One region of the Mesorhizobium sp. ES1-3 genome, then DNA from elsewhere that is predicted to be linked to it. Evidence: predicted binding sites of a transcription regulator. Region 1 holds the regulator's gene; each other region holds the start of a gene.
The links. Region 1 encodes LexA, which represses DNA repair genes until DNA is damaged. Its sites were predicted from a motif close to TGTTCNNNNTGTGTTCNG; they were not measured.
Positions count from the first base shown of each region.

Region 2: dinB (DNA polymerase IV) is a predicted target of LexA. The motif match lies at 2,520-2,537, and genes of this name have one in related genera.
Region 3: LB536_RS11855 (ATP-dependent helicase) is a predicted target of LexA. The motif match lies at 2,212-2,229, and genes of this name have one in related genera.

Region 1 is NZ_JAIUGW010000002.1:319,714-324,000, reverse strand. It holds gene LB536_RS04600 (GntR family transcriptional regulator) at 1-761, shown strand, start outside; gene lexA (transcriptional repressor LexA) at 1,172-1,915, shown strand; gene LB536_RS04590 (ComEC/Rec2 family competence protein) at 1,909-4,287, opposite strand, start outside.
Region 2 is NZ_JAIUGW010000008.1:96,614-100,900, forward strand. It holds gene LB536_RS13735 (alpha/beta hydrolase) at 1-235, opposite strand, end outside; partial or broken gene LB536_RS13740 (SDR family oxidoreductase) at 344-1,236, opposite strand; gene LB536_RS13745 (dihydrofolate reductase family protein) at 1,344-1,931, opposite strand; gene LB536_RS13750 (winged helix-turn-helix transcriptional regulator) at 2,041-2,457, shown strand; gene dinB (DNA polymerase IV) at 2,570-3,817, shown strand; gene LB536_RS13760 (YkvA family protein) at 4,216-4,287, shown strand, end outside.
Region 3 is NZ_JAIUGW010000006.1:168,760-173,046, reverse strand. It holds gene LB536_RS11860 (glucose/quinate/shikimate family membrane-bound PQQ-dependent dehydrogenase) at 1-2,020, opposite strand, end outside; gene LB536_RS11855 (ATP-dependent helicase) at 2,270-4,287, shown strand, end outside.

The sequences.
Region 1 (4,287 bases):
CCAGCTCCACAAAGACGGAGGCAGCCTATCAGCTGTTGCGGCGCGATATCCTGACCACGCGCCTCATGCCCGGCTCCCCGCTCAAGCTGAGTGCGCTGCGCGGTACCTATGGCGTCGGCTGGACGCCGTTGCGAGAAGCCTTGTCGCGGCTCGAGGCCGAACGCCTTGTCACCGCCATCAGCAATCGCGGCTTTACCGTGGCTCCGGTATCGCGGGCCGAACTGGAGGACCTGGCGCGCGCCAGGATGGTGGTCGAGATCCCCCTATTCCTCGAATCGATGGAGAAAGGCAGCAAGGAGTGGGAGGATGCTGTCGTCACCGCCCACTACCGGCTCTCCCGCTGCAAGACCGCGGTCGACGATCCCTCGGATGCGGCCGTCGACAAATGGGACGAGAACCACGAGGCTTTCCATGCGGCGCTGCTGAGCGCCGCCACATGCGATTGGCTGCTGCGTTTCCGCTCGACAATCTCGGATCAGCTGCGCCGGCATCATCGCTTTCTTGGTCTGGCGCCGACATTGCGGGCCGCGGCTGGCCTCAAGGATGGCTATGAAGAGGCTATGGAGGCACTGCGTGAAGCGATTGCGATCGAACACCATACCGCGATCATGGAAGCGGCACTCGATCGTGACGTCGAGCGGGCCAAGGCGCTGATGACTGCGCATATCGGCTACACCCTGCATGTCTATGTCCACAGCGAAGACAGTGGCGCGACCGAATACGCTGCCCGCGCCGGCAGCTTGAAAGCGGGTTCCGGATGACTTCAGCGCTTCCGCAACGCCTGTTCGCACGCACTTGATCGGGGCCGGCCGGACGCCTGGATCGATCGCTGCCCGAAGCTACGATCGTTGGCGTTTTGATTTCGTTTCGTTCCGCGAATGATGGATCCACAATTTTTACGATCCACCCCCGGGAAAGCCCTCCAAAAGACTGATGCCAAGCCTGGGCGGAGGATGGGCCACAGCCCATTAACCAAAACGATTTCAATGTGCTTGCCGACGGCGGAAAGGGTCGATTGCCGTCCGCTGTCGCGGGCAAAAAACTTCAGACGTCTTAACAAATTCATTAAACTTTAAACGGTTGCGGAACACAACTGGAACAGATAGTGTTTGTTCTGGGTTTGTTTTTCGATTCTGGTTCAGACCTTTCGTTCACTGCCTTGGGGGCCGCCATGCTGACACGCAAGCAACATGAACTGCTGATGTTCATCCACGAACGGCTCAAGGAAAGCGGGATACCGCCCTCCTTCGACGAGATGAAGGAAGCGCTCGATCTTGCCTCCAAGTCGGGGATCCATCGCCTGATCACGGCGCTGGAGGAACGCGGCTTCATTCGCCGGCTGCCCAACCGGGCGCGCGCGCTGGAAGTGCTGCGGCTGCCGGACTCGATCGCGCCGGGCCTCAATGCGGCGAAGAAGTTCTCGCCAAGCGTCATCCAGGGCAGCCTTGGCCAAGGCGGTCTCGGTCGCCAGATCAGGCCGGCGGCCGCGCCGTCGCGCCTGCCCGCAGCCGGTAACGACGACGATGCGGTTTCAGCCGTGTCCATCCCGGTCATGGGCCGTATCGCCGCCGGTGTGCCGATCGATGCCATCCAGCACCAGACGCATTCGATTTCGGTGCCGCCGGACATGATCATGGGCGGCGAACACTATGCGCTGGAAGTCAAAGGCGACTCGATGATCGAGGCCGGTATCTTCGACGGCGATACGGTCATCATCCGCAATGCCGACACGGCAAGTCCGGGCGAAATCATCGTGGCGCTGGTCGATGAGGAGGAAGCAACGCTGAAGCGGTTCCGCCGCAAGGGCGCCTCGATCGCGCTCGAAGCCGCCAATCCAGCCTACGAAACGCGCATCTTCGGACCGGATCGGGTCAAGGTGCAGGGCAAGCTTGTCGGGCTGATCAGGCGCTACTGAGCCGGCTTGCCATCGAGCTTGTCGGACTTTTTATAGGGCAGCAGCCCTCTCGCCTCGCGTGAGAATTTTCGCTGCTCGTGCCAGGGGCGGTATGGTCCGTCGACGGCGAATTCGATCGCAGCCGGGCTCGTGGCCGACTGGGGATCGAAGTAGACGGCGGCACTTCCCTTGCGGGCGAGCTGTCGTTTGGTGACCACGAGAACCAGCGGATCGTGGCAGGCGTCATAGGCGGTCGCGTCATTGACGACGATCAGGTCGGCGAAGGCGCAGGCCTTCCAGGTGCTCTTGCGATCCTCGACATAGGCGATGATCGCACCGGAGGGGTGCCTGGCAAGACACAGGCCTTCGCGGCAATAGAACGGCGATCCCCGCGGCAGGTCGGTGGGACTAGCGATATCGAATTGCCCGTCCATCTTGTCGAACATTTCCGGTTTGACGATTGTTTCGGAGATCAGAGCGCGTTTCCAGTTGTCGGCTGCGAATTCGTTCGGACGTTCCCGGTTGACGGCCAGTTCGCCATTGCCGATCGGCAGGGCGACCAGCCGCGCGTCTTCCGAGATCAGCACATCGGGCGTATGTGTGTGCGACACAGTCAAAAGGCCGGCAAGCGCGAATGGCAGCGCGGCGAGCCGCAACCAGGTCGTCGCCACCGTCGCGATGACCAGCGCGACGGTGACCAGCAGCACGGATTGCTGCGAGATCAGCCCGACCCCATCGATCGGAGAGCGCTCCGATATCCACGCCGATACGGCGATCATCGCCGTCAGGCCCTTGCCCATGAGGTAGAGAGCCGGCCAATCCAACCCGAACGGCATCAGCAACGCGCTGGCGACAGCCAGGAACATCACGACCGATACGATCGGCATGACGGCCAGATTGGCGAACAGGCTGAGCGGCGACACCCGCTGGAAATGCCAGATGGCAAACAGCGCCGTTGCGCTGCCGGCGATGATGGACGTCATGGCCAATCCACCTGTCGCCAGCAGGAATTTTCGCGTCAGGAACCCGGGCAGGGATCGCTTTGGCGGCGGCGGCCTCGTCTTTCCCGCATGGTGGTCGGCCCAGCCGGCATAGGCGCCGACCAAGGCCGCGGTCGCCGCGAACGACATCTGGAAGCTCGGGCCGACGACCTCGTGCGGGGAAACCAGGATGACGGCGATCGCCGAGATCGCCAGGTTGCGCATGGTCAGTGCCGCGCGATCGAACAAGACGGCGACCAGCATCACCGCCAGCATGATGAAGCTGCGCTCGGCGGCGACGACGACGCCGGAAATGACGAGATAGGCGGCGATAGAGAAAAGTGCGGCGGCGGCCGCGTATTTCTTCACCGGCCGGCGCGCGGAAAAGCCTGGAAACAGCGCGAAGACGCCGCGTAACAGACCCATGATGGTGCCGGCCACCAGCGCCATATGCAGTCCCGAAATGGAGATGATGTGATAGATGCCGGTACGCCGCATCGCTTCGTTGATTTCATTGGGAATGCCGGCGCGCACGCCAACGATCAGCGCCGCCGCGATCTCGCCTTCGGCGCCGCCAATGCTGCCCCTGATATGGTCGGCGATGGCTTCGCGGGCATCTTCGATGCCAGAAAAAAGGCGTGCCGGCAGCGGCATCTGACCGTCGTCGGCGGAGACAACGGTTGGATTGCCGAGAAAGAAGCCGCTGCCGCCGATGCCGGCGAAATAGCTCTCGAAGGAGAAGTCGTAGCTGTCCGGCCGCACCGGACCGGTCGGCGGCAGCAGTTTGGCATAACCTGTGACAAGCGAGCCGGCGGTCATTTCCGGCGGTATCTTGCGTGCCGAAAGCCGGACCCTTTCCGGCGCATAGCGCAGTTTCGGGCGGGCCGTCGAAATCACGTCCATGGTCAGCCGGATGCGGCCGGTCTCCATTTCTTCGATCGAGACCACGCGGCCGGTCAGCTGCGTCGATATCTCCGAGCCCAGCATCCGGGTTCCGGCTCGCCATGTTTCGACCTTCGCCGCGAGCAGGCCAAGCACACACAACAGCACTGCCATGAAACACAGATGGGTTTTCGGCCAAGAGCGGGAGACGAATGCACAGATCGCCGCCAGCATCACGGCAGCGACGGGCCTTGCAAAATCGGGCTCGGACGCCAGCGAAAAGTAGCCGATCGCCCCAACGGCCAGGCAGACCGGCACCAGCAGGAAGGCGATGCCCCGGTCGAGTTCCAGCTCCGCCGCCTTGGCCACGCCGTGACGCAGGCGAGGCAAGGCAATCAGGCCGATTTGCCGGCGCACGCGCACAATCCCGCGCGCGGCGGGAGACGGAGTTGGCGCCGGGCTGTCCGCCTGCGGCGGCTGGATTGCGGGCGCAGCCACGAGCGGCGATGGCAGTGGGATCGCCGGAGGCGT
Region 2 (4,287 bases), on a different contig from region 1:
CGCCATGCGCATAAAGCAGCACCCGCTGCTCGTCGGCGCCTTTGGGCACGACCCACATCGCCGCCACGCCGCCGGCATCGACCTCGATATAGTCGACGCCGCGCGGCTCGCCGGTCAGCGCCGTCCAGTGGATATCGTTGTGGTCGATGATCGCCTGCGGGCTGGTCAGCTTGCCCGCATTGGCCGCGATCGCGGCGTAATGGTTCCTATTTGCCTCGCTCTCGATGCTCGCCATGATATTCTCCCGGGGTTGCGGGTCGCGGAAGGCGCGACCTTCGAAAGGCAGAGACGTACGGGCAGGCAAAAAGGATACGTGGCGGTGGTCGCTTTTTTGCGGACGCGCTCAGCCTCCGCCAAATATGGCAGCATGCCGCCGGGCGAATTCAACGAACGGCGTCGGCCGCACGCCGAACATCTCATGCGTCGCCAGATGCACGCGCGATTTCGGCCGCCGCAGCCGCTCGGCCAGTTGCTCGTCCAGCGCATCGGCGAAGGTGAGAGAAATGCCGCTGGCCAGCAGATTGCGCCGGCGCTCCCGCGGGCTGATATCGACATAGCGGACCGGCTTGCCGATCGCCTGCGAAATCCGCGCCGCGATGTCGCTCATGGTCAGCGCCTCGGGTCCGGTCATGTCGAGGCTCTCGCCTTCGTGGCCACCGTCGCGCAGCAGCCGGACGCCGACCTTGGCGATGTCCTCGACATCGACCGGCGACAGCTCGGTGTCACCAAGCGCCAGATGGAAGGCGCCTTCGGCGGCAATGGTCGGCGCGTCGCGCAAATAGACCTGCATGAACTGGCTGGGGCGAAGGTGGGTCCACGCCATTCCGGCGGCTTCGAGATAGCGCTCGATGTCCTCATGCATGCGCGTGAAGCGGAACTTCGTCGCGTCATAGCCGATGTTGGATTCGGCACCGGAAAACTTCACCACATGCGCGACGCCGGCCTGCCTGCAGGCGTCGATGAAGCGGCACTGCGTCTCGACCATGTCTTCAGCGGCGGTCGAAATCATCAGCACACGATCGATGCCATTAAGTGCCGCGCCAAGCGTCTCCGCCCGGTTCATATCGCCTCGACCAGTTCGACGCCGGCCAGTCCGCCGAGCCCTACCTCCGATGCCCGGTCCAGATCGCGAACCAGCGCCCTCACTTCATGCTTCTGCCGCGCGAACTCGCGCACGATTGCCTTGCCGTTCAGGCCGGTGGCGCCTGTCACCAGGATCATGGTCTGTCTCTCCATTCAGCGTTGATGCGGCCGCCCTCCGACGACCGCACCTTGAAGACGAAGAGAAGCGGGCAAAGGATTCCGGCCAAACGGCTTTTTATCGGCGCGAGGCTGTGCGCCGATCAGCCTGCCGGCGCGTAGCGGCTGACCACCATGCCGCAGGCATAGGCCTTCGAACCGAGCAGCCGCAGGTTTCGGAACCCGCCCTGGTCAAAGATGCGGCGGCCCGCGCCCAGCACGGCAGGATTGACGAACAGCTGCAACTCGTCGACCAGCCCTGCCGCGATCAGCGCCGAGGCGAAGCCGGCGCCGCCGAAGACGGCCATGTCGCCGCCCTCGCCCGCCTTCAATGCGTTGACCTCGCGCGACAGGTCGCCGCTTACCACCGTCGTACGCTCCCATCGCGAGGCCTCGAGCCTGTCGCTCGGCACCACCTTGCGCGCCTCGACGACACGCCGGGCGAAGGCATAGAACGGATCGGCCGGATATTTCCTCGCCGCATTGCCCCAATGGGTGAGATAGCCCTCCTCGGCCATCTTGCGGCTGAGCAGGATGGTGTCGATGCCGGCGAACACGGCGTTGAAATCGCGCTTCAGTTCGGCGTCCCAGCCATTGTCGTCGCCCCATTCCCAGAGTTGCCATGGGTGGTCAGCATCGGCGCCGACGAAACCGTCGACCGACATCTGCATCTGCAGGATGAGCTTCTTCATCAGGTTGTCCTCGTCAGGTTTGGCCGGAAACGATTTACTTTCGGAACCATTTGACCCGCGGGAAAAATGATGTCAATAGTAAAGTGATTTAAAAATGGAACCATAGGGAATGTCGACGCGCGAAAGATCCGGTTGCCCGATCAACCTGTCGCTGGAACTGCTCGGCGACCGCTGGACGCTGCTCATCATCCGCGACCTGATCTTCGCCGGCAAAAGGCATTTTCGCGAGTTCCTGCAATCCGATGAAGGCATCTCCTCGCGCACATTGGCCGAGCGGCTGCAGACACTGCAGGATGAAGGCATCATCACCCGCAGCGGCGACCCGAGCCACGGGTTGAAGGCAATCTACCGGCTGACCGAGGCCGGCATCGACCTCTTGCCGGTGCTGGCCACGCTCGGCGCCTGGGGCAGCAGGCACCGCAAGGCCGACGGTCAACTTGCCCGCATCGCCAACGAACTGGCGGCCGGCGGCGAGCCGGCGCTGGAACGGATGAAGGTGGCGCTGCGGGCGGAGCATATCGTCTAGGCTCCTCCTCGCCTGTGGACAAGGACGAGCCTCGGTGCTTCGCGTTGACAACGATCCGCATTTGTTCTCTATATGTTCTTATCTATCAGCAATCGCGGATGAGCGGAACAGGATGGAAACGACGGCCACCATCCTGCATGCCGATCTCGACGCCTTCTATGCCTCGGTCGAGCAGTTGCTCGACCCGACATTGCGCGGCAAGCCGATCGCGGTTGGCGGCGGCGTGGTGCTCGCTGCCTCTTATGAGGCCCGTGCCTTCGGCGTGCGCGGCGGCATGCCGGGGCGCAAGGCGCGCGAGCTTTGCCCGCGATTGATCTTCGTCGGCGGCAATTTCAGCCACTACCAGCGGCTGGGCGACGCGGCGATCAAGGTGCTCGACGATTTCACGCCGGTGGTCGAGCGCATCTCCATCGACGAGGCCTTTGCCGATGTCGCCGGCTGCACTCATCTGTTCGGCTCCCCCCGGGAGATCGCGACGGCGATCCGCCGCCGTGTGCGGGCAGAACTCGGCCTGCCGATCTCGATCGGCGTGGCGCGCACCAAGCATCTGGCCAAGATCGCATCGCAGGTCGCCAAGCCCGACGGGCTGGTGGTGGTCGACCCCGGCACCGAGCTTGCCTTCCTGCACGACTTGCCGGTCTCGCTGATGTGGGGCGTCGGGCCGGCGAACAGGGCGCGGCTGGCCGAGATCGGCGTCGAGACCATCGGCGAACTGGCCCGGACGCACAGCGGCGCGCTGACGCGGCTGCTTGGGCCCGCAGCCGGCGAAAAGCTCGCGGCCCTGTCGTGGAACCGCGATCCGCGCAAGCTGGAAACGCAGCGACGGGCGCATTCGGCCGGCGCGCAATCGGCGCTCGGGCAAAAACCGGCCGTGGCGCGGGTGATCGTGCCGACACTGCTGCATCTGGCCGACCGCGTCGCCAGCCGGCTGCGCGCCAGGAACCGCCCCGGCCGCACGGTGACGGTGCGCGTGCGCTTTGCCGATCTCAGCGCCGTTACGCGCTCGATCACGCTGGAGCAGCCGATCTCGGCGACCATCATGCTGGCCGAGATCGCGGGGGATTTGGTGCGCGGCGTGCTCGTCGATCATCCACGGGAGAAGACGATCTCGCTGCTGGCGATCTCGGTCTCGCACCTGGAGGAGAGCGTCGAACTGCAGCTTGACCTGCCGCTCGGCCTTGCCGACGAGAAGCGCCGCCCGGGCAGCCAAAAAGGGCTCGCCCGTTTCGGCGCCGACCGCGCCATCGACAAGATCCGCGAGCGCTTCGGCAAGCAGGCGGTCGGCTACGGCACGGTGGCGCTGGAGGCGGCGCGCTCGGTGCCCGATGAATTCAGGGAGTTGGCGGAAAAGGAACTGTGAGCGGAGGAGCCTCAGCCCCTCGCCGCTACTTTCCGGTTCAACGTCCGGAGCTAACCGGCGCGGCGGTCACGGCGGACAGCAATTCGCGCTTCACCAGCACCGGCTTTTGATAGATTTTCTTCACGGCAATTCCCCAAGCCCGAGCGGCTGGTGCAGTAACATCCAGCAGGCATGGCTTGTCAAGAACGCGAAATTGGGTAGCAGGTCAGTTTGCAGATCGCGGACATCGTTGCAATGATCGAAGCTATGCATGTCGCCCGGAAGTGTTTTCGGTTTCGGGACAACGACATGCATAAAATCAGAAGCTTACAGCAGATCGGGCGAATCCTATCCGCCGCGACATGCTGTAAGGAGCGGAGACGCTGATCGTTAGCGGGTCTTATAAGGAGAGTTGCCGCGTGACTGTCCTTGACAAGGCAAAGCAGTGGGCGAGGGCCATCAAGCGCGATGTGGTGGCCTTGTGGCTGGCC
Region 3 (4,287 bases), on a different contig from region 1:
CGTAGACGGTGCCGTTGCGGTGCTTGTAGGCAATCGTGCCGGTCCTCAGGTCCACGCCCGCGACATAGCCCCATGGCGGCGCCTGGCACGGAATGCCCAGCGGCGACAGGAACGGTCCCATCACCACCGCGTAGGGCGCGCCTTCGTTGCGGTTCAGCCCCTGCTCGCTGCCCTTGGCGTCGCCCGGGGGCGGCACGTCCGCGCGGGGCACAAGCCGCGACGTGAAGGCGAGATAGGTCGGCATGCCGAACATCACCTGTCGCACCGGATCGACCGCCACGCCACCCCAGTTGAAAGTGCCGAAATTGCCGGGATAGATCAGCGATCCCTGCAGCGAGGGCGGCGTGTAGCGGCCTTCATAGCGCAGTTTGTGGAGCGCGATCCGGCAGGCCAGCTGGTCGAACATGGTGATGCCCCACATATCGGCCTCGGTCAGCGGCGGCGGGTTGAAGGAAAGGTCGGATGCCGGCTGCGTCGGCGATGTGTGGTCGCCCTCGATAGCTCCGCCCGGTGCCGGCACCTCCTTGACGGGGATGACCGGCTCGCCGGTGCGCCGGTCGAGCGCATAGAGGTCGCCCTGCTTGGTCGGCCCAACCAGCGCGGGCACCACGGAACCGTCGGCCTTGGTGATGTCGATCAGGCTCGGCTGGGCCGGCACGTCCATGTCCCAGAGGTCATGGTGCACGGTCTGCCGAACCCATTTCAACTGCCCGGTGTTGAGATCGAGCGCCGTGATCGAGGAGGAGAATTTTTCGACATTGGCGCTGCGGCCCGTGCCGAGCTGGTCCGGCGTCTGGTTGCCGAGCGGCACGTAAAGCAGGCCGAGCTTCTCGTCGGCGCTCGGCGTCGACCACATATTGGGCGAGTTGGCGGTGTAGGTCTGGCCGGCCGCCAGCGGCGTCGTCTGGTCCGGATTGCCGGAATCCCAGTTCCACAGCAGCTTGCCGGTGCTCGCATCATAGGCGCGGATGACGCCGGACGGCTCCTGCGTCGAATAATTGTCGTTGACCGCGCCGCCGACGATGATCTTACCGCCCGCGATCAGCGGCGCCGAAGTCGAGTAATAATAGCCCGACTTGGGATACGGCATGTTCGTCAACAGATTGAGCGTGCCGGCCTCGGCAAAGGCCGGGCAAACCTGCCCGTTGGCGGCATCGAGCGCGATCAGCCGCGCATCCGAGGTCGGCAGGTAGACGCGCGCCGCGCAGGGCTGGCCGGCGGCGCCCGCGGCATCGGCATAATAGGAGACGCCGCGGCAAGTCTGGTGCTGGCGATCCTTGTCGAGCTTGATCTTGGGATCGTAGCGCCACTTCTCCTTGCCGGTCGCGGCATCGACGGCGATGGCGAAATTGTGCGGCGTGCAGATATAGAGCGTGTCGCCAATTTTGAGCGGCGTCACCTGGTAGGTGGTCTCGCCGACATCGTCCGGTCCCTTCACGTCGCCGGTGCGGTAGGTCCAGGCCGGCTTCAGGTCGGCGACATTGTCCGGCGTGATCTGGTCGAGCGGCGAATAGCGCTGGCCGAACTGCGTGCGCCCGTAATAATGCCATTCGCCCGCCGGCACATCGCCGCCGAGATTGGCGTTGGCGATCACCTTGTCGGTATCGAGCGCGCCGGCGATATCCTTCGGATCTGCGGTCATCGAATAGCCGGCCACCGCCAGCGATGCCAGCACGGCAAGGATCAGAGGCGCGCGCCCGTCCGGCCCGGCAAGGCCGCGCCGCGCCCACGGCGTCAGCAGCCACAGCGCCACCAGCACGATGATGCCGCCGCGCGGGCCGAGCTCCCACCAGTCGAAACCGGTCTCCCAGACCGCCCAGGCCAGCGTGCCGAGCACGATCGCCGCATAGAGCCAGAGCGCAGTGGAACGGCGCCGGTAGAGCAGCCAGGCGGCGATCAGGAAGGCGAGGCCGACAATGATGTAGTACCAGCTGCCGCCCAGCGAAGCCAACCAGATACCGCCGGCGCCAAGTGCCAGGCCAATGAGGAAGAGGATGAGGGAGGTGATGGTGACAGCCAAGATGATACTCCTTCGACTGTTGCGCGCATGGTGGCGGCCCTGGGCAACCCGGCATTGCGTGCCGCCCCCTACGCAACTTTCTCCCGACCGCCGCGCCTGTCAAGCGTTGGCCATGGGTCCGCGGCAGCAACCCTCGTTTGTTCACAACGCCGGCTGCCATGTCGCTCAACTGGTCGTATCAGGCACTTTACCGGAACAAAACGTAGACAGTTCTGGTCTTTCGCTGCCGAATCACTACATTCGGGGGCGATGTCCGGCTTTTCCGAAGACATGCCCTTTTTCGACGAACCCGATGCGCGGCCCACGGCCCCGTCGGGCATTGCCGCGCGCGCCATGGCTGCCCGCGGCGGTCAAAACAATGCGCCGGACTATCTCCGGGGGCTTAACCCCGAGCAGCGGCTGGCGGTGGAGACCACCGAAGGCCCTGTTCTGGTGCTTGCCGGCGCCGGCACCGGCAAGACCCGCGTGCTGACCACCCGCATCGCCCACATCCTCGCCACCGGCAAGGCCTTCCCGTCGCAGATCCTGGCAGTGACCTTCACCAACAAGGCCGCGCGCGAGATGAAGCAGCGCATCGGCATCCTGATCGGCGAAGGCAATGTCGAAGGCATGCCGTGGCTCGGCACCTTCCACTCGATCGGCGTGAAGCTGCTGCGCCGCCACGCCGAGCTTGCCGGCCTGAGATCCGACTTCACGATCCTCGACACCGACGACGTCGTGCGGCTGATCAAGCAGCTGATCCAGGCCGAGGGGCTGGACGACAAGCGCTGGCCCGCAAAGCAGTTCGCCCAGATGATCGACGGCTGGAAGAACAAGGGCCAGGGTCCGGTCGACATCGCCGAGGGCGATGCGCGCAGCTTCGCCAACGGCAAGGGCCGCGAGCTCTACAAGGCCTATCAGGAGCGCCTGCAGACGCTGAACGCCTGCGACTTCGGCGACCTGCTCTGCCACCCGATCCGCATCTTCCGCGCCAATCCCGATGTGCTGAAGGACTATCACCGGCGCTTCAAATACATCCTCGTCGACGAGTACCAGGACACCAATACCGCCCAGTACATGTGGCTGCGGCTTTTGGCGCAAAGGCCGCAAGGCAAGCCGATCTCCCCCCTTGAGGGGGAGATGTCCGGCAGGACAGAGGGGGGCGCCTCGCACCGACAGGCCGGCGGGACAGCGCCCCCCTCTGTCGCCTCCGGCGACATCTCCCCCACATGGGGGGAGATTGGGCGCTCTTCGGCCGAAGCCCGCGCCACCGTAAACATCTGCTGCGTCGGCGACGACGACCAGTCGATCTATGGCTGGCGCGGTGCCGAGGTCGACAACATCCTGCGCTTCGACAAGGATTTTCCCGGCTCCACCATCATCCGGCTGGAGCGCAATTACCGCTCGACCGCGCACATACTGGGCGCCGCCTCCCACCTCATCGCCTATAATGAGGGCCGTTTCGGCAAGACGCTGTTCACTGACCGCAACGATCCGGAAGACGGCAAGGTCAACGTGCATGCCGCTTGGGATTCGGAGGAAGAAGCCCGCGCCATCGGCGAGACCATCGAGGCCTACCAGCGCCAGAAGCATAATTTGAACGACATGGCGATCCTCGTCCGCGCGTCCTTCCAGATGCGCGCCTTCGAGGAGCGCTTCACCACGCTCGGCCTCAACTACCGCGTCATCGGCGGCCCGCGTTTCTACGAGCGCATGGAAATCCGCGACGCGATGGCCTTCTTCCGCGTCGTCGCGCAAGGCGCCGACGACCTCGCCTTCGAGCGCATCGTCAACGTGCCGAAGCGCGGTCTGGGCGAAGCCACCATCCGCCAGATCCACGACACGGCCCGCGCCCTGCGCATCCCCATGCTGGAAGCCGCCGGCAATCTCGCCGAAAGCGACGAGTTGAAGCCGAAGCCGCGCGCCGCGTTGCGCGAGGTGGCGGCCAATTTCGAGCGCTGGCAGAAGGCGCTGGAAACCACGCCGCACACCGAGCTCGCCGAGACCATTCTCGAAGAGAGCGGCTACACCGACATGTGGAAGAACGACCGTTCGGTCGAGGCGCCCGGCCGGCTGGAGAACCTGAAGGAACTGATTCGCTCCATGGAGCAGTACGAGTCGCTGCGCTCCTTCCTCGAACATGTCGCGCTGGTCATGGATGCCGAGCAGAACGCCGGACAAGACGCCGTTTCCATCATGACGCTGCACTCGGCCAAAGGCCTCGAATTCGAGACCGTGTTCCTGCCCGGCTGGGAGGAAGGCCTCTTTCCTCACCAGCGTGCGCTGGA